Linked DNA regions of Prochlorococcus marinus XMU1412. The protein of the gene in region 2 interacts with the protein of the main gene of each other region in a pairwise test. Links are inferred from orthologs where the notes say so. Each region holds a gene or a part of one and is shown on either strand. Other genes may lie near its edges. The genes, in order: HA152_RS05730 and HA152_RS00375.

Region 1 (9,507 bases), on a different replicon or contig from region 2:
TTTAAAAATATTTTTTTCCTCGATATTCCTCTACATATAGCAGCATTTACATAATCACTTTTTAATGTCTTATCAAAATTTACTCTTAATGAGCGGCTGAATATACCACTTAATAAAAAGCCAAGGGTAATAGAAGGGAGTGCGAGATGATAAAGACTATCTTTCAAGGCAATAATATTATTTGAAATAATACTATCTAAAACTAGAAAACCTGTAATTTGGGGTTGTTGCTGAAATATCGGAAATCTCCCTCCAATTGGGGAAATGTTAAAAAATACAGAAAATAATAATTGCGCTAACATTGCACCCCAAAAAGGAGGGATCGCATATGTAGCAATTCCTAATATTCTCGCAATATAATCAGTCTTTTTCCCTCTATTTCTTAAGCCAATTAATCCCAATGGGAATCCTATTAGTATGGCACTTAATATTGAAAAGAATCCAAGCTCAAGACTTGCAGGCAATGACTTTATAATAATATTAAAGACCGGCTCTTGGGTACTAAGAGATTGGCCAAAATCTAAGTTCAATATATTTTTAATATATGAAAAATATTGATTTATTAAAGGTTGATTTAGCCCCAATTTATTTCTTAGAAATTCCCTAGAAACCTCATCTGCACCAGATCCAAGTATGGCATCGACAGGATCGCCGGGAGCAACTCTTAATAAAATAAAAACTAATGAAGAAATTATCCATAACATTATCGGTATTAATGAAATTTTTAATAAGGAATAATTTAGGAGTTTATTGAAATTTCTACTCATTAATTAACTCAAGATCACTCAATGAAATTATTCCTGCGCCATTAAAAATAGGTTTTGATATTTTATTTTGTGACCATGCTTTTTGAGAGGAGATCCAAATAGGAATATAAGGTATTGAACTTGCTGCTATTTTTTCAATTTCAACAAGTTTTTCTAATCTTTTAATTCCACTTATTTTTTCACTCTCAAGAAATAAACTTTCCACTTTATTAGATCCCCAAAAACTACCGCTGTAAACTGATTCTCCTTTTTTACATATGCCATCAACTATTTCATTACAACTTAAAAGAGGGGTAAGATAAGCCTCTGGATCTGAATAAGCCCCAGTCCAATCGAGAAGAACTGCCGTATAAATTCCTAAACTTAGATTCTTATAAACTGTTGTAGATTCAACCCCATTGAGTTCAATATCAATACAATCTTTCAAATAATTTTTAATTTCTTCTTGCCATGTTAGAGCAATAAGCTTGTCAGCTGGTACATTCGATCTATAAGTAAGGGGTATTTTAAGAATATTTCCATTGCAATAATTTTCTTTTTGCAATAACTTTCTCGCTTCTAAATAATCATATTTAGGCCACAGTTCTTGATTATCTTTTTTTAATATCGGAGGAATAATTGATCTAGATGGCTTCCTTAATCCATAACTTACTTTCTCACTAATCAATTTTCTATTAAGACTTTTTGCCAAAGCCAGTCTTAAATTAAGATTACTTAAGGGATAAGAACTAGTTTTGAGGCTTATAAAACTTAATTCAGTGAAAGGGCTATTACCTTCATTAAACTGTTTATTTTTGCTTAAATCATTTAAACTTTTTCTCTGACTATCATCAATTGAATTTGATAAAAGCACGTCAATTTGTTTACTTTTTAAAGCCCCAAAAAGAGAGGACGAATTTGAATATCCCACAAAATTAAGACCGTTATTTAAAGGCTTTTCACCCCAATAATTCAAATATGGATCAATTGATTGAACTTCATTAGAAAAACTGGTCAGCACATACTTGCCGGTACCAACAAATTTTTCATTTAGAAACTTATCAGAATATTGTTTGTAAAATGTAGGAGATATTGGAGTTAAATTTACTGATGTGAGTAAACCATTTAAAGAACTTGATGGTTTATTCAAATTTATTATGACTGAATATTCACTTGGCGTTTCTATTGATTTAATCTTATTTCCTAAAATATAGTTCATCGTTCCAATTCTTTTGAATCTATCAAAGGTAAACTTCATAGCATTTGAGTTAAATGGAGTTCCATCGTGAAAAAAAACATTCTTTCTTAAATTGATTGTTATTTGAAGTCTATCCTTTGAAATAACTGGCATCCCCGAGGCCAATTCAGGTATTAATTCTCCGTTAGAATTTAATTCATATAATGTGTCTCCAAGAGAACTGATTAATTGAATTGCTTTAAGAGTATTTGCTCTAGCTGGATCTAAAGATTCAATTTTTCCAGAACTTGCTACTATGATTTTTTTAGATATTCTTTTTGAGCCGCAAGAATTCTGTAAAAAAGAAATTAAAATTATAAATATTGATAAAACAATTTTTTTTTTCATATTTCCTTAGTTCTTAATTATCCTGAAGAATTATTTGAGCAGAAAATTTGTAAGGTTATTTCACTAATTTCTAAAGCAAATGTTTTTTTAGAATTACAAGCAAAAGGCCACTCTCTCACCCAACAAATTTCATTACCTCTATTTAAACCAATTACTTGAAAAGTCTTATTGCTATTTTTAATTTTTACACAAGCACCTTTATATAGGTTTTCAGAAAAAACTAAATTATCTTCATTATTATTATCTAATAGTTTTGAATGAATCATTAAGGTGCTAAAACCAAACACTTACTTTCTTCGGTTTACCAAGCTATAAGGAAATTTGCAAACTATTTTTTTAAATACAACTTAATTGACTTGCAATAATATTGACTTCATTTAGCGAATTTATTTCATCTTTCGATCTCTCAAAATCTCCATTATTCACCTCATGAGTAATAACGACAATTTCAGCTTTGTCCTCACTAGCATCAAGTTGAACAATTGATTCGATTGATACATTATTCTTTCCAAAAATATCTCCAATCTTTCCTATGACACCTGGACTATCAAGACAAATAATTCTAAGGTAATTTTTTTTATTTATTTGTGAAGAATTTATTATATGGCAGTTTCTCCAGAAATCAAAAGATAATAATGGATCGATTGAATTATTATTTTTTACTGAGGCAGCATGCAGATTTAATATATCTGATACTACTGATGCTGCAGTTGGGCCACTCCCTGCACCTGGACCATATAACATTATTTCTCCAAGAGGATCAGCCTCAATCAATAAGGCATTATTAACTCCCTTAACTGTTGACAATGGATGAGATTTTGGAATCAAAGAAGGTCCTACCCAAATATTTAAAGCGAGTGAATCATTACTATTAATTTGTCCCCTTTCGGAGAGCGCTAAAAGTTTTATTTCAAACCCTAATTTATTGGCATATTCGATATCCTTAAGATTAATTTTACTAATGCCCTCAGAATGAATCTCCTCTCTTTTAATTTTCCCTCCAAATGCAAGTTCACTAAGAATTGAAATCTTATCAGCTGCATCATGGCCCTCAACATCTGCAGTTGGATCAAATTCTGCATACCCAAGGCTTTGTGCCAGCTTTAAGGTCTCCTTGTAATCAGCTTTTTCATTTGTCATCTTTGAAAGAATAAAATTTGTTGTGCCATTTATTATCCCAACCATTTTTTTTACGCTATTACTTTTTAATGATCTTTTTAAGGGTTCGATTATAGGAATCCCCCCGCAAACTGCCGCCTCTGACAATATATAAACTCCTTCTTTGGATGCAGTTTTATATATTTCTTCTCCATATCTTGCCATAACTGCTTTATTTGCTGTAACAACAGATTTACCTAATTTTAATGATTTCAGAATAATATCTTTCGCCAAATCAATCCCACCCATTACTTCAACAATTACATCGATAGAGGGGTCATTAATTAATTTAAATGGATCATCAGTTAATAAATTATTATCTAGCTCAATATCCCGTTTTTTGTTGAGATCTTTTACTGCTATTTTTGCAACTTCTATTTCTTTTAGAATTGGATGTGAATCAACTTCAGAATTTAATATTTTATAAATCCCTGAACCTACAGTTCCAAAACCTACAATCCCAATTTTGCATTTTCTCATTTTTTATTTCTTTTAACTTTGAGTTTAATTTTATATTATTAGGCCTACAAAAATTCATTTGCTTGAGACTGCATTTTCAATAAAATGTTTAAAAAACCATTTGATCGTGAAGGAGTTAAGCTTGCTTTCAAACCAGTATCTTCTATAAATTTCTTATCTATTTCAACAACTTCATTTGGTGTTAACTCATTCAATCCACTTATTAGAAAGGCCAACAAACCCTTTGTTATAAGAGCATCAGAGTATCCTTCCCAAAATAATTTACCAGCTTTAATAGTTGCTTTAACAAAAACTTCTGAAACACATCCCTTAACTTTATTTTCTTCAACAAGGATTTCACTATGTGGTTCTTTCAATTTTTTGCCTAACCACAAAATGTATTCATATTTTCTTTTTGGATCTTCTGATTTCTTCAGCTTTTCTACTAATTTTGATAAATTATTGTATTTTTCCTGATTTTCCATTTTAAAAAACTATAAATTAATCACTTTATGAATCTTTTATTATACAAATATTTCTTTTTCTGTGATAAAGCCCGATAAAGGAATATCCCATTCAGCTCTGGTCAATGGAATCGTACTTACACAATTAGAAGTTAATACTCCAATGCATGGAACATTTCTCCAATCATTATCTCTCCTTAATTTATCAAAATAACCACCTCCATAACCTAATCTTGTTAAATTTTTATCAACGGAAAGACATGGTACAAATATCATGCTTATCTGCGAATGACTTAAAGGGGAAGAATTATTGGGACTTAGTATTCCCTCAGAATCTTTGGTAAGAGGTTTTTCGTCCCATGGATAAAATAACAAATCTTTTTCATCTTTACATCTAGGCAAAGCTAAAGTAAATTTTTTCTTGAGACCTCTTATATCAACTTCATTTTTTAGAGGCCAATATATGGCTATGTAACCAATATTTTTATATCCATTAACAATTGAATCAATATATAATCTTACATTCTTTTCTACATTTTCTCTTTGATTAAGAGACATCCCATCTCTTAGTTTTCTAAACGTATCCCTCTCCAATTTCTTATTTTCAAAGATCGTCATATTAAATTTTCAGTTAAAACCATCTTCATTTAGTTTTGTAAGTGCTATAGCCAATGCATCTGCTGAATCATCAGGTTTTGGAGGTTTGTTAAGGTCTAAGTTATACATAACAGCATCAAGAATATCTTTCTTAGATGCCTTTCCAGACCCAGCAATTGTTAATTTTATGTGAGCAGGTGAATACTCACTAACGTGAATTTTTTTTGAGGCCAATACCATCATAATCACGCCTCTAGCCTGCACCACACTAATGGTAGTGCTTGACCTGTAAAAGAAAAATTTTTCTACTGCCGCTGCAGTTGGGTTCCAATGATTTATTAATTCATTAAGATCTTGGAATATCTCATAAAGTCTTTCTTCTTCTTTTTTATCTTTACCTGTCTCAATAACGCCGCAATCTAATAATATCTTTCTTTCATTTTTTATCTCAATTATTCCATAACCAACTCTAGCTAATCCAGGGTCAATCCCAATTATTCTCACTGTTATTAAGCTTCAGCAGACAATTGAAATTTTGAAAGATTTTCTTTTTCATCTAAATCAAATACTTTACAAAAAGCTTGAATAACTCTTTCACCTGAATCAACTTGTTCTAAGGGATCTTTTCTAAGTCTATGTCTTAAAGAACAAGAAATAACCCTTGCTATGTCATCTTCTTGCACTTCAGTTCTGCCCTCAAATGCTGCAATTGCTCTTGCAGACCTATTTGTAACAATATCTCCACGTAAACCATCCACATCTAGTTCTCCGCAAATTGCAGAAATATTCAATCTTAGGTCATCGTCCATTTTAACAGAATTTAATATTTCTTGTGCTTTAATTACTTTTTGTTGAAGTTCATCTTGTTGTTTCTCAACACTCAATGAAAACTCATCAGGATTATCGTCGAAAGAAGTTCTTTGATCAACTACTTGAACTCTTAATTCGGCATCTCTAACAGTCTTAACTTCAACACTCATTCCAAATCTGTCCAATAATTGAGGCCTTAATTCACCTTCTTCTGGATTTCCTGAACCAATAAGGACAAACCTCGCAGGATGTCGGACTGAGACCCCCTCCCTTTCAACTGTATTCCATCCGGAGGCGGCCGAATCTAAAAGTACATCAACTAAATGATCATCAAGTAAATTCACTTCATCAACGTATAGTAAACCCCTATTGGCTTTTGCTAATAGACCGGGTTCGAATGCCTTAACACCTTCGCTCAAAGCCTTCTCTATATCAATGGTTCCACAAAGCCTGTCTTCAGTAGCCCCTAAAGGCAAGTCAACCATAGGTACTTGTTTTTGAATACCCTCTAGATTTTCTCCTTGAGTAATTTTTTCCAAAACTTCTTTACTTTGTAAATCAGGATCGACTAGTGAACTATTATATGGATCGTCTTTAACAACATCGATTGCAGGCAACAAATCAGCTAAGGCTCTGATTGTAGTAGACTTTCCAGTCCCTCTATCACCCATTATCATTACTCCACCAATTCTTGGATCAATAACATTTAACAAGAGAGCCAATTTCATTTCTTCTTGACCAATTACTGCGGTAAAAGGAAAAACTCTTCTTTTCTTTGTTGTAGGCACAGTTTTAGTTTTCTTAAATATTCAAATAATCAATAGATGTTACTTCAGAAAATGTTTTTAGTAAATATCCATATCAAATTAAAACAAGAAGTGAATAGTAATTAATCAAGTTTATACTTACTTATTTTTTTTTGAATTGTTCAAAAACCAGTTTATTTGATGGACAATTCCTCTTAAAACATTTATTTCGTGCATTGATGTATTTGCCCTCAAAATAAAATTCTTAAATTTACTGATTTTTGCCTTGGAGGTATGTTTTAAAAGATATCCAACTCGCAAAAGCATTTCTTCTATCTCCACAAATGTATCATGTATTTCTTTCGATGATGCTAAGTTAAAAACTTTTAATTCATTTTTTAAATTCTTCTTAGAAGACTTATTTAATTCATACAAAACTATTGAAACAGCGTGAGAAAGATTTAATGAAGGATTATTCTCAGAAGTTGGAATATTAAAAGTTTTATTTGCTAAAAGCAATTCACTGTTAGTTAAACCTCTATCTTCTCTTCCGAATATAATTGCTAAATTATTAATCTTCTTAAAAGATAAAGTCCAATCAAATATATCTTCAGAAGATACAAAAAATGAATCTTTATTTACATCAATCCTTCCACAAGATGCTAGAACCAAATCACAATCAAAAATTGCTTTTTGAAGATCATCAAAAACCATACAATGTTTAAGAAATTTTTGACCTTTAAGAGCCATTTTTTTTGCTTCTAAAGAAAATATGTCGCATTTAGGAGAAACAATTCTTAATTCATCAACTTCAAAATTACTGCATAATCTAGCAACGCTTCCTACATTTAAAGGGCCATTTGGTTCAACTAAAATTACCTTTAAATTAGAAAAATTTTTTCTCAAAATCATTCAAGGCTATGAAGATATTTTAATAAATTGGACATATTTACAGGATCAATTTCAAAACTTGGCATAGGAGGAGTCAATCCTCCAGTAACTTGTTTTATTATCTCTTTATCATTAAGACGTTGAGTTATTGAGTGTAAGTCTGGCCCCACTAATCCTCTTGCTGTAATTCCATGACATCCAACACAATTTATCTTAAAAAGAGCATCTCCTTCCTCGGCAGAGCCATTAAGTTCAAGAGTCTCAATAATATATTTGTTATTTTCATGATGATTTATGAGAAATATTGAAAAACAAATAAATAAAACTCCAAATACAACAAAAACAATTTTTAAGAATTCTCTCTTAAAGTCTCTTTCTGCTGCAGTTGATGAAGATGTTGACACAAAAAATAGTCTCTATGTAACAATTGTGAGTAAGAAATTCAAAAAAGGCAAAAAATGATCGAGCCTCTTCTATGTGGAATTGTTTTAGGTTTAGTTCCAATAACTCTTCTTGGATTATTCGTTAGTGCATGGAATCAATACAGAAGAGGCTCAGGGATGCTGGACATTGATTAAAAATGTTAATCTTGACTGTCCATAATTCCTTACATCTATAGTTTCCCACAAAGTACTTTTTTTAATAAATAGATTTGGAGAATGTTCACAAATAACTGTTGAATTTTTTTTTAAAAGATTACATTTAAATATTTGATTTAAAACTAATTCATGGAAATCCACATCGTATGGAGGATCTAGATAAACAAAATCAAATTTTAATTTGTTAAAGTCCATATTCCTAGATGATAAGTTTCTCTCATAATTAGGTTTTGTCCATTTCAAAACGTCTTTACATATAACTTCTATATCATTTCTCCTATTCTCTACATTCTCCAACGAGAGTAAATTTTCTATGCAAATTTTTGAGTTGATTTTGTTTTTTTCAATTGCAATTATTTTGCTTGCCCCATGATTATAGGCTTCACAAGAAATGGCCCCTGTTCCACTAAATAAATCTAACCAGTTACTATTTTCAACCCTTCTGTTCAATATATTGAATATGGCCTCTCTCACTCTCAAAGTTGTAGGTCTGGTATAAGAATTATTTGGACTTTGGAGTTTTTTACCACCTATTAATCTTAAGTTAGTCTTCATTCCTAAACATCTCTTATTGAATATTACTCAACCATCTTCTCAAAAGTTTTTCGCCGGTTTTTCCAGATTTTTCTGGATGAAATTGACAGGCCAATAAATTATCATTCTCAATCATTGCAGTTAATTTTTCAGAGCCATAATCAACCTGAGCTGCAATAATATTTAAGTCATCTGGGATTGCATGATAGGAATGTACAAAATAGACCCAATTATTTAATTCTTCTAACTCTAATAATGTATTTGGTTTAGTAGGTAAAAGTTGGCACCAACCCATGTGTGGGATTCTTTGGTTAACAATTGTGGGTATTTTTTGTATTTTTCCTTTTAAAATCCCTAGCCCTTGAACTTTTCCTTCATCACTAGATTCAAAAAGGAGTTGGAGACCTAAACATATCCCAAAAAAGGACTTCCCACTTTTAATCCAATTTTTCAAATCAGTAATCAAATCAGTGTTTATGAGATTATTCATTGCTGGATCAAATGATCCAACCCCAGGAAGTATTATCGCCTTACAAAGCTTCGAATCATTAAAGTTTTTAATCAATATAATTTCTTCTCCAAGACTTTCTAGAGATTTTGTTACAGAATGAATATTACCCATTCCATAGTCTATTAGTCCAATTTTATGCAAAGCTTTTAAATTTATAAATGCTTAGTTAAAGTGCTAGAAAGAGTTGCTTTTGGCACAGCACCAACAACTGTATCAACCTTTTGACCACCCTTAAAAATCATTAATGTAGGAATACTTCTAATTCCGTATTGACTGGCTACATTTGGATTCTCATCCGTGTTTAATTTAAAAACTTTAATTTTCCCTTCAAAGTCCTTTGAAATTTCTTCTACAACTGGAGCGACCATCCTACATGGACCGCACCATGGTGCCCAAAAATCAACCAA
Region 2 (9,741 bases):
TATTGTTTTTAGATGTTAGTGAAATTGAGAATATTTTTATTAAGAAAAGAGTAGAGAGAAATTTGATTGAATATGGAGCGCCACAATGGGTCACTGGAATAGCATTCTTTTCAGGGACTATAGAAAATTTATTTTGTATAGCAAAAAAAGAAAATAGTTTAATAGTGGAACAATATAAAGATCTTGAATTTGTTAAAGAATTTTCTACTCCTTTTACCTCAATAAGTGATTTCAGTGTTTTTCGGAAAAAAGTTCTTTTAAAAGGTTATGGATCTGATTTTTTGGGAATTGTATTTGAAATTGATTGTGCAAAAAAAGTTTTATCAAGTTTTTCTGAGCAGATATTTTTTGATCATATAAAAGATTGTTCAAAACCTGAAACATTTTGGTTTAAAGGTTTTGAGGCTCAATCTACTCATTCTTTTCTTTATAAGCCGCTTGTTGAAAATTTTAGAAAGCCACCGCTCCTTGTTAGAGCACATAGCGGACCAACTTCATGTTTTGATGGATCATATAATTCTGAAGTTCAATATTGGACGTCGAAGGGATTTTTTGTTGCTGAAGTAAATTATGGAGGATCATCAGGATTTGGCAAAGCATATAGAGAGAGGTTGAATTATAAATGGGGTATTGTTGATTCTTATGATTGCAAAGCACTAGCTCTTGAATTGATTAAATCAAATCAAGTTGATAGTGAAAAAGTGGTAATTTTTGGGAATAGTGCTGGTGGGTTAACTGCCCTGAATTGTTTATTATATGGGTCCATTTTTACAGCGGCAATTTGTAAATATCCTGTTATTGATTTGAAGGATATGCATTACAACACTCATAGGTTTGAAAAAGATTATTTAAATTCTTTGGTTGGAAATTATGCAAAAAACCATGATGATTATATAAATAGATCACCGATAAATCATATTAACAAAATAAAAAAACCTATCTTATTGTTTCATGGAAAAAAAGATACAGTTATTTCTTATAAACAAACTTTAAAAATTCAAGAAATTTTGATTCAGAATAATAAATATTCAGAAGTTATTTTTTTTGATAATGAAGGTCATGGTTTTAGAAATATTGAAAATAAAGAAGTAGTAATGCAAAAATCTCAGGAATTTCTAAAAAATGCTTTGAATATTTAAGAATTGATTTTTAGAAAATCAATAGTATCTTTTAATTTTTCTATAAACATATCAATTTCTTCCTTATTGGTTGTGAAATTCATACTGATTCTGGCTGTTGATTTAATTCCAATGTATCTGTGAAGAGGTTGACAGCAATGGTGGCCACTTCTGATGCAAATTCCTTTTGAATCAAGAATTTCAGCAATATCATTTGAATGTATATTTTTTATATAAAAGGTGGCAAGTGAGGCTCTGTTTGGATCTATCTCCGGTGATGGACCTATGATTTCAATATTTTCTATTTGATTTAATTTTTCAAATAAATATTTAGTAATAGTCTTTTCATATTCATGAATTTCATTCAATCCAATATTGTTAATATAATTGATTGCTTCTGCAAGACCTATTGCTTCTGCGATGGCTGGAGTTCCGGCTTCAAATTTGTGTGGTAGCTCTGCCCAAGTACTTGTCTCTTCAAAAACATCTTGAATCATTTCGCCACCTCCAAAGAGAGGAGGAATTTTTTCTAGGATTTCTTTTCTTGACCAGAGGAAGCCAATACCTGTAGGACCGCATAGTTTATGTCCTGATCCAGCTAAAAAATCTATATTAAGATCAATCACATCCAGTTTTTGATGAGCCAAACTTTGGCATGCATCTATTAAAACTAAAGAACCTTTTTGTTTAGCTAATGTAGTTATTTCTTTTATTGGATTACAGCAACCTAGGGTATTACTAACATGTACTAGGCTAACAAGTTTAGTTCTAGATGTTAGTTTTGATTTAAAGTCGTCTATATCTAATTTCCCATCTTTATCTATACCTATAAATTTTAATTTGCATTTATTTTTTGCTGCAACCATTTGCCATGGAACAATATTGCTATGATGCTCCATTATTGATAAGAGAATTTCATCGTTTTCTTTTAATGAATATTCGCCCCATGATCTAGCTACTAGATTGATTGCCTCAGTAGCATTTCTTGTGAAAATAATTTCTTTTGTTGAATTCGCTTTTATATATTTGCTAATTAAATATCGTGCATTTTCAAATTCTTCTGTTGCTTTAGCACTTAATTGATGTGCCCCTCTATGTACATTGGCATTAAAGTTTTTGTAATATTCATCAATTTTTTTCAAGACTTGTATTGGTTTTTGTGTGGTCGCAGCATGGTCTAAATAAATAATTTGCTCATTACTTTTAAAGTTCTTATTTAAAAGAGGAAAGTCTTTCTTCGTTATTTCAGGAAAATTGTGAATCGTTTCCATTAATTCTCATTTAAAAGTTTATCAAGCAAATCCCATTTATCTTTTGAAATGGGAATAAATGAAAGTATTTCTTGAAAGTAAGAACTTAATTGTAGTTTACTTGCTTCTGTTAATGTGATCCCTCTTGTTCGCATATAAAAAAGTTCTTCTTCATTTAGTTGTGAAATTGTAGCTCCATGTTTGCATTTGACATCATCAGCAATTATTTCTAATTGAGGTTTGGTATCTATTTGTGCGAGATTTGATAAAAGTAAATTTCTGCTTAATTGGGAAGCATCAGTTCTCTGGGCAATTTTCGGAACTATTATTGAACCTTCAAATATTGCATGTGATTTATCATCAGCAAGTGATTTATTAATTTGATCTAGAAATCCATTTGGGCCATTAAATTCTATTTTTGTATAGGTTGAAATTTGCTCATCTTTTTTGGTTATTTGCATACCTTTGATATTTGTTTTAGCGTTTCCCGCAGATTGTTTAATACTAATTTCAAATCTCGCGTAATTGAATTTGAAATGTAAAGATCCTAAGTTGTATGCACTATTTTTTTGTTGTATTACATTGAGAGAATTTAATAGATTGGATCTGTTTTCACCGTAAGAAACAACACCATGATTTAAGGAACTATTTTCTTTCAAGCAAAAGAAAGTTGATTGAGATAATGAAGAGTTTTCTTTACAAAGATTTACTTGTAATAATTCAACATCACAATTATTTTCTAAAAATATTACTAGGGTTTTTGCGTTTAAAGCATTACTTGATGCATTACTAAAAATTTCAATAGGAGGAATTTTTGATCCATTTATTTTTAATCCCAAAATATTATTTTTACAACTTAAAGAAAGATTTAGTAGGTCACTCCAATTTTCGTTTTGCTGGAAAAAAGATATCTGTTCTTTGATATATTTTTGTAATTCATCCTCACTTAATTGCTGTATTGAATAATTTTTCTCTATTAATTTAATTTGGCAATTCTCACCAATTATTAACCTAATAGTACTTTGCGAATTTTTCGGGTATGGCATATCAAATTGTGAATTTTTTTCATTAACTGAATAATCTAAAAAGTTTGACAATTTTGATTTATTTGAAAGTCTCCATAGTTCACTTTTAGGATTAGGGAGAGGGGTTGATTGTAATTTATTAAGACAGATTTTTTGTATTTCTGTTAGGTTATCATCCGATTTATTTGTTTTTATTTTTTCAATAATTTTCATTTCTTTAGGTCTCTTTTATAAAGTTATCAGTCCATTCATACCCTTTTTCCTCAAGCTCTAGAGCAAGATCACTCTCACCAGTTTTTATGATTTGTCCGTCTGACATAACATGGACATAATTTGGTTTAATTTCATCTAATAATCTTTGATAGTGGGTAATAAGTATAATTCCAGTCTGTGCATTAGAAATTTTTTTAATTCCTGATGCCACTATTCTTAGAGCATCGATATCTAGACCAGAATCGGTCTCATCTAATATTGCTATCTTGGGCTCAAGCAAAGCCATTTGCAGAATCTCATTTCTTTTTTTTTCACCTCCAGAAAAGCCTTGATTTACACTCCTTGATAGGAATGCGTGATCCATTTTCACAATTTCTAACTTTTCTTTAACTAATTCTTCAAAATCAAAAGTATCCAATTCTTCTTTGTTGAGGAATTTCCTTCTAGCATTAGTTGAAACTCTAAGAAACTCAAGATTACTTACACCTGGAATCTCAATTGGATATTGGAAACCAAGAAAAATTCCTGATTGAGATCTCTCTTCAGGTTCTAGAGAGTTGATGTTTTCACCTAAAAATTTTATGTCGCCATTTGTAATACTATATGAGGGATGTCCTGCAATGATTTTCGAAAGAGTACTTTTGCCACATCCATTTCTTCCCATAATGGCATGGATTTCTCCAGGATAGACAGTAAGTGAAACCCCTTTTAAAATTGGAAGATTATCAGTAGATGCAGAGAGATTTTCAACTTCTAAAATTGGGTCTGATTCTTTCATTTTACTTTGCATTTCAGTTTAGAAATTGATAAATTAACCTACTGATCCCTCTAGTTTAAGTGCCAGTAACTTATCTGCTTCAGCAGCAAATTCCATAGGTAATTGATTAAATACATCTCTGCAAAAACCGCTGACCATCATAGATACTGCCTCCTCAAATTCTATACCTCTGCTTTGGAGATAAAAAAGTTGGTCTTCTGAGATTCTACATGTGCTTGCTTCATGCTCAATTTCAGAATTGGGTTGTTGAGATTTGATGTAAGGGAATGTATTTGCAGTAGCTTGATCCCCTATTAACATTGAATCACATTGACTGTAATTTCTTGATCCTGTAGCTTTCGTTCCCATTTTGACAAGACCTCTGTAGCTATTTTTTGAGTTCCCTGCACTAATACCTTTGCTAACAATAGTTGATTTGGTCTTAGGACCAATATGGATCATTTTTGTGCCGGTATCTGCTTGCTGTCGATTATTGGTGAGAGCCACTGAATAAAATTCTCCTACAGATTCTTCCCCTAAAAGAAGACAGCTAGGATATTTCCATGTAATTGCAGACCCTGTTTCAACTTGAGACCAGCTAATTTTACTTCTCTTACCTAAACATTTTCCTCTCTTGGTGACAAAATTAAAAATTCCGCCAATACCTTCTTCATCACCAGCATACCAATTTTGCACTGTTGAATATTTTATTGAGGCGTCGTCTAATGCTACAAGCTCTACAACTGCTGCATGTAGGGTATTAGTATCAAACATTGGAGCTGTACAACCTTCCAAATAACTTACAGAACTTGATTCTTCAGCAATGATTAGTGTTCTTTCGAATTGCCCTGAATCTCCACTATTAATTCTGAAGTAGGAAGATAGATCCATAGGGCAGGTAACACCTTTTGGGATATAGACAAAAGAACCATCACTAAAAACTGCAGAATTTAGTGCTGCAAAGTAATTATCACTAGCTGGAACCACTGTACCTAAATATTTTTCAATCAAATCCGCATGATTTTTTACTGCTTCACTAATTGAGCAAAATATAACTCCATGTTCAGCAAGTTCTTCTCTAAAAGTTGTGGCTATGGAAACACTATCAAAGACAGCATCTACTGCTACATTTGTGAGTTTTTTTTGCTCTGTGAGGGGTATTCCTAATTTGTCAAAAGTCTCAAGAAGTTTGGGATCAACTTCATCTAAGCTAGAAATTTTCTCTTTTCGCTTAGGAGCAGAGTAATAAATAATATCTTGATAATCAATTTTTTTATATCCTAATGCTGCCCAGTCAGGCTCTTTCATTTTTTGCCATTTTTTAAAGGCTTTTAATCTAAAATCAAGAAGAAATTTTGGCTCTTCTTTTTTCAGTGAAATTAATTTTATGATATCTTCATTTAATCCCTTTTCTATTTTTTCAGTTTCAATATCAGTAACGAAACCATATTTGTAAGGCTCTTTTACTACATCTTTAACTAAATTTTCGTTGACCATGTTATCAAGAATAACTTATTACAATTAGCTTTATATACTCTAACGAAAGATCCCCCCAATATTGAGTTTTTTTCCTTTATTAAAACTAAAAATTAATGTCTAATCATCTTGATCCCTTGTCTAACCCATTAAACATAGAAACTATTCAAGAAATTGATAATCTTGATCTACCCATAATGCAGAAACATCATTTAAGAATACTCGCTCATTGCCTTCAGATTTTAAAAATTATCAATGTAGATAGTAGTTTGGAATATCAAAATAAAAATCCCCTGAGAGAATGGTGTGATAACCAATCCAAAAAATTTGATGATAAAAAATTTAGTGATCTTTTTTATGAGCAGTTAGAATCCACTTCGAAAACATTAAGTACTTTTTCAAAAAAAATAGGTAAAAGTATTGAGGATTTAGAGATAGATGATTTAGTACTTCTGGTGGAACAACGCTGAATTCTCATTTATTTAACTGATCCCGAAGAAAAAATATATTTTTGTTGAGTCGTTAACAAATTCAGGTAATAAAATTTAAAAAAAAAGAAAATTAATTCACATTTTAAAAAGATCTGAAAATTAATTAATTTCTTTGATACCAACTGTTTTGAAGAGAAATATCAATTTTGAGAATTTTTTAGTAGTCAGAGGATCCTGACGACAGGCCAAAAAGACACACAATTCCTAAAAAAAAAGAACATACTGATCCCAAACAAAAACGGAGAATTTAAAGTGGCTGATGGGATCATGAATAAAGATCAATTACTCTCACTAACCCTCAGACAATTACGTCAAGAAGCAAGTAAATTATCGGTTCCGCTGTATAGTCGCAAAACAAAAGCTGTTTTAGTTGATTTAATACTTAAATATCAAGAAAAATCTACAATAAAAGAATATACTGCACCTCCTGAGTCTAAATCTGAAGAAACTTCTGAGTCCAATACTTTCAAGAGTACTGAAGAAGTTAAAACAAATGTAGTTTTCCTACCCCGGGATCCAGATTGGGCTTATGTTTTTTGGCAAATATCTGACGCAGATAGAGTTAAAGCACAATCTTTGGGAGCCAATAAATTATGTTTACGATTATTTGATGCATCAGGTTCTCAAGGAAGCAACTTGAATCAAGGAACACTAAGGGAGATAACAGTTGATAGTTACAGTACCGAGTGGTACTTGCCAATCCCACTTGCAGATAGAGATTATAAAGTTGAATTAGGTTACAAATATGGTTTTAACTGGATGTCATTGGCATTCTCTTCGATAAGCCATGTTCCTGGGTCACATCCTTCTGAGCAAATTCTTGATAAATTTGTACCATTTAATTTAGATTCTACTTCTGAATCAATTCCAGATATTTCTAATCCTGTTGTTTCAGAACAAAATGGTATGCATGAAAGGTTATACCAAGCAGCAACAAACATTCCTCTCAGAAGAAAAGTTGGTTCTGAAGAATTTATGGAAAACCTAAATTCAACAAATCTCAATGATAATCTTACAGACTCAGGTGTTGGTAAATGGTCATCAGGTTTAAATGATTCTGGAAGTGGAATTGTTAAGAATAGATCTTTTTGGCTTGTTGCTGATGCTGAATTAATTGTTTATGGAGCTACAGAGCCTTCTGCAAAACTTACAATAGGTGGAGAAGATGTACCTCTTGCTGCAGATGGTACTTTTAGAATTCAAGTTCCATTTAGAGACGGGACTCAAAAATATGATATTAAAGCTGTTGATGTATCAGGTGAGCAAGAAAAAAGTATATCAATGAAATTTGATAGAACTACACCACTTGACGATACTAATGAAAAAGATAATGCTGAGACTGAATGGTTTTAATAAATTAAATTAATGTTGAAAAAAATTGTAGCTTTTACTCCATTGTTTGGGGCATTAACGTTTCCACTAATAGTTCCAATTACAATTTCTAAATTTGGTGTTAACTATGGAATCCTTAGTGCATTATTAATTTCTTCCTTATGGTTTATCGCTATGTTAAGAACTTCCGAAATGCCTCATTAATTTAGTTAGATTTTTGGAAGTCTCTTAAAAATATGAATCAAGTTAGTGTAATTAATATCAATTCTCCTTTTTTAGATCAAAAACCAGGCACCTCTGGATTAAGAAAAAGTACTTTAAAGTTTCAGGAAGAACATTATCTAGAAATTTTTATTGAAGCAATTTTACAATCATTAGAAGATTTAAAAGGTTCAACATTAGTTGTTGGTGGTGATGGCAGATATGGCAATATCGAAGCAATAGAAAAAATTGTCCAAATATGCATCGCTCATAAAGTTCAAAAGGTGATTGTTCCAAAATACGGTTTATTATCTACTCCTGCGACATCACATTTAATTAGAAAAGAAAAAGCTATTGGTGGAATTATTCTTTCTGCAAGCCATAATCCTGGTGGTATTGATGGCGACTTTGGAGTGAAATTGAATATCTCTAATGGTGGCCCAGCTCCTGAGATAATTACTAATAAGATTTTCAAGGCTTCACAATTACTTACTAGTTATAAAATCTGTAAAATTCAACTACCTGATTTTAGTGAATATGGAACTTATCCTTACGACGAAACTACCTTAGAAATTATTGATGGATTAACAGATTATTCTAATTTGATGGAGAAAATTTTTGACTTTGATCAAATTAGTGATTTTTTAAAAAAAGACTTCTCTTTAATCTTTGATGCAATGAATGCGGTTACAGGCCCATATGCAAAAAATATTTTTGTTGAAAAAATGGGTCTTGGACCTGATTGTGTCATGAATGGTAACCCGTTAAAAGATTTTGGAGGTTTACATCCTGATCCTAATCTTACTTACGCATCCCACTTGGCTGATTTGTTATTAAATAAAAAATCTTATAGTTTTGGTGCTGCATGCGATGGTGATGGAGATAGAAATATGATTTTAGGAAGTGGATGTTTTGTAAATCCTAGTGATAGCCTAGCAGTTATCACTGCTAACACAAAATGTGTCCCTGGTTATAAAGATGGTATTACAGGTGTGGCACGATCCATGCCAACCAGTTCAGCGGTTGATAATGTTGCTCGAGCATTAAATATACCTTGTTTCGAGACACCTACTGGCTGGAAGTTTTTTGGAAATCTTTTAGATTCTAATTTAATTACTTTATGTGGAGAAGAAAGTTTTGGAACAGGTAGTAATCATGTGAGAGAGAAAGATGGACTATGGGCAGTTTTGTATTGGTTACAAGTTTTAGCTGAGAAAAAATGTTCGGTAAGTGATTTGATGCAGAATCATTGGAAACAATTTGGTAGGAATTATTATTCAAGACATGATTATGAGGCAATTCCATCAAATATTGCTAATCAAATCTTTGGTAATCTAACTTCTATGCTCGAAAATTTAAAAGGAAATATTTTTGCTAGCCATTTAGTTAAAGTTGCAGATAACTTTTCATATTTAGATCCCGTTGATAATTCCATAAGTGAAAATCAAGGGTTAAGATTAGTCCTTGATGATAATTCTCGAGTAATTGTTCGCCTTTCTGGAACTGGAACTAAGGGTGCAACATTAAGACTTTACTTTGAGAAATTTTTCGATCCTCAACAGAATCTTTCGTTAAATCCTCAGATCGCTTTGAAACCTCTAATTGATGATTTAGATGCTTTATTGAATATTTCAAAACTTACTCAAATGGAAACTCCTACAGTAATTACATAGAATTGAAAGTAATGATTTTTTGATTTTTATTTATATGCATTCAGAAAATTTATTTACTAATTATTCTCAAATAGAAAACAATGCACCTTTGGCAGATAAATTAAGACCAAAGAATTTGGAAGATTTTTTCGGTCAACAACCAATCCTGAATGAGAATTCGCTTTTAAGAAGTGCAATAATAAACGATAAGATTAGTAATTTTATT

Evidence for each region.
Region 1: the proteins of HA152_RS00375 (region 2) and HA152_RS05730 interact in binary tests that used the Escherichia coli proteins (3 or more experiments, as listed by UniProt). The link is inferred for Prochlorococcus marinus XMU1412 from one-to-one orthologs.

The regions. Positions count from the first base shown.
Region 1 is NZ_JAAORJ010000002.1:491,582-501,088, forward strand. Bases 2,724-5,489 are described here. They hold HA152_RS05730 (SufE family protein), read right to left. Parts: upstream 4,434-5,489; coding sequence 4,014-4,433; downstream 2,724-4,013. Other genes in these bases: HA152_RS05725 (homoserine dehydrogenase), read right to left, coding at 2,724-3,969; HA152_RS05735 (5-formyltetrahydrofolate cyclo-ligase), read right to left, coding at 4,473-5,030; ruvC (crossover junction endodeoxyribonuclease RuvC), read right to left, coding at 5,040-5,489. Also shown: HA152_RS05710 (ABC transporter permease), read right to left, coding at 1-767; HA152_RS05715 (ABC transporter substrate-binding protein), read right to left, coding at 760-2,331; HA152_RS05720 (hypothetical protein), read right to left, coding at 2,349-2,597; more of HA152_RS05725, read right to left, coding at 2,668-2,723; more of ruvC, read right to left, coding at 5,490-5,513; bchI (magnesium chelatase ATPase subunit I), read right to left, coding at 5,519-6,607; HA152_RS05750 (RNA methyltransferase), read right to left, coding at 6,725-7,477; HA152_RS10130 (cytochrome c), read right to left, coding at 7,474-7,860; petG (cytochrome b6-f complex subunit V), read left to right, coding at 7,915-8,034; 16S rRNA (guanine(966)-N(2))-methyltransferase RsmD, read right to left, coding at 8,011-8,610; imidazole glycerol phosphate synthase subunit HisH, read right to left, coding at 8,624-9,241; trxA (thioredoxin), read right to left, coding at 9,253-9,507. UniProt on the Escherichia coli protein: Participates in cysteine desulfuration mediated by SufS. Cysteine desulfuration mobilizes sulfur from L-cysteine to yield L-alanine and constitutes an essential step in sulfur metabolism for biosynthesis of a variety of sulfur-containing biomolecules.
Region 2 is NZ_JAAORJ010000001.1:73,233-82,973, forward strand. What follows is about bases 263-3,262. They hold HA152_RS00375 (SufS family cysteine desulfurase), read right to left. Parts: upstream 2,390-3,262; coding sequence 1,136-2,389; downstream 263-1,135. Other genes in these bases: HA152_RS00370 (alpha/beta hydrolase family protein), read left to right, coding at 263-1,139; HA152_RS00380 (SufD family Fe-S cluster assembly protein), read right to left, coding at 2,389-3,262. Outside these bases: more of HA152_RS00370, read left to right, coding at 1-262; more of HA152_RS00380, read right to left, coding at 3,263-3,606; Fe-S cluster assembly ATPase SufC, read right to left, coding at 3,611-4,396; Fe-S cluster assembly protein SufB, read right to left, coding at 4,418-5,860; HA152_RS00395 (hypothetical protein), read left to right, coding at 5,956-6,309; HA152_RS00400 (DUF4912 domain-containing protein), read left to right, coding at 6,583-7,683; HA152_RS00405 (hypothetical protein), read left to right, coding at 7,696-7,866; HA152_RS00410 (alpha-D-glucose phosphate-specific phosphoglucomutase), read left to right, coding at 7,899-9,536; HA152_RS00415 (replication-associated recombination protein A), read left to right, coding at 9,571-9,741. UniProt on the Escherichia coli protein: Cysteine desulfurases mobilize the sulfur from L-cysteine to yield L-alanine, an essential step in sulfur metabolism for biosynthesis of a variety of sulfur-containing biomolecules.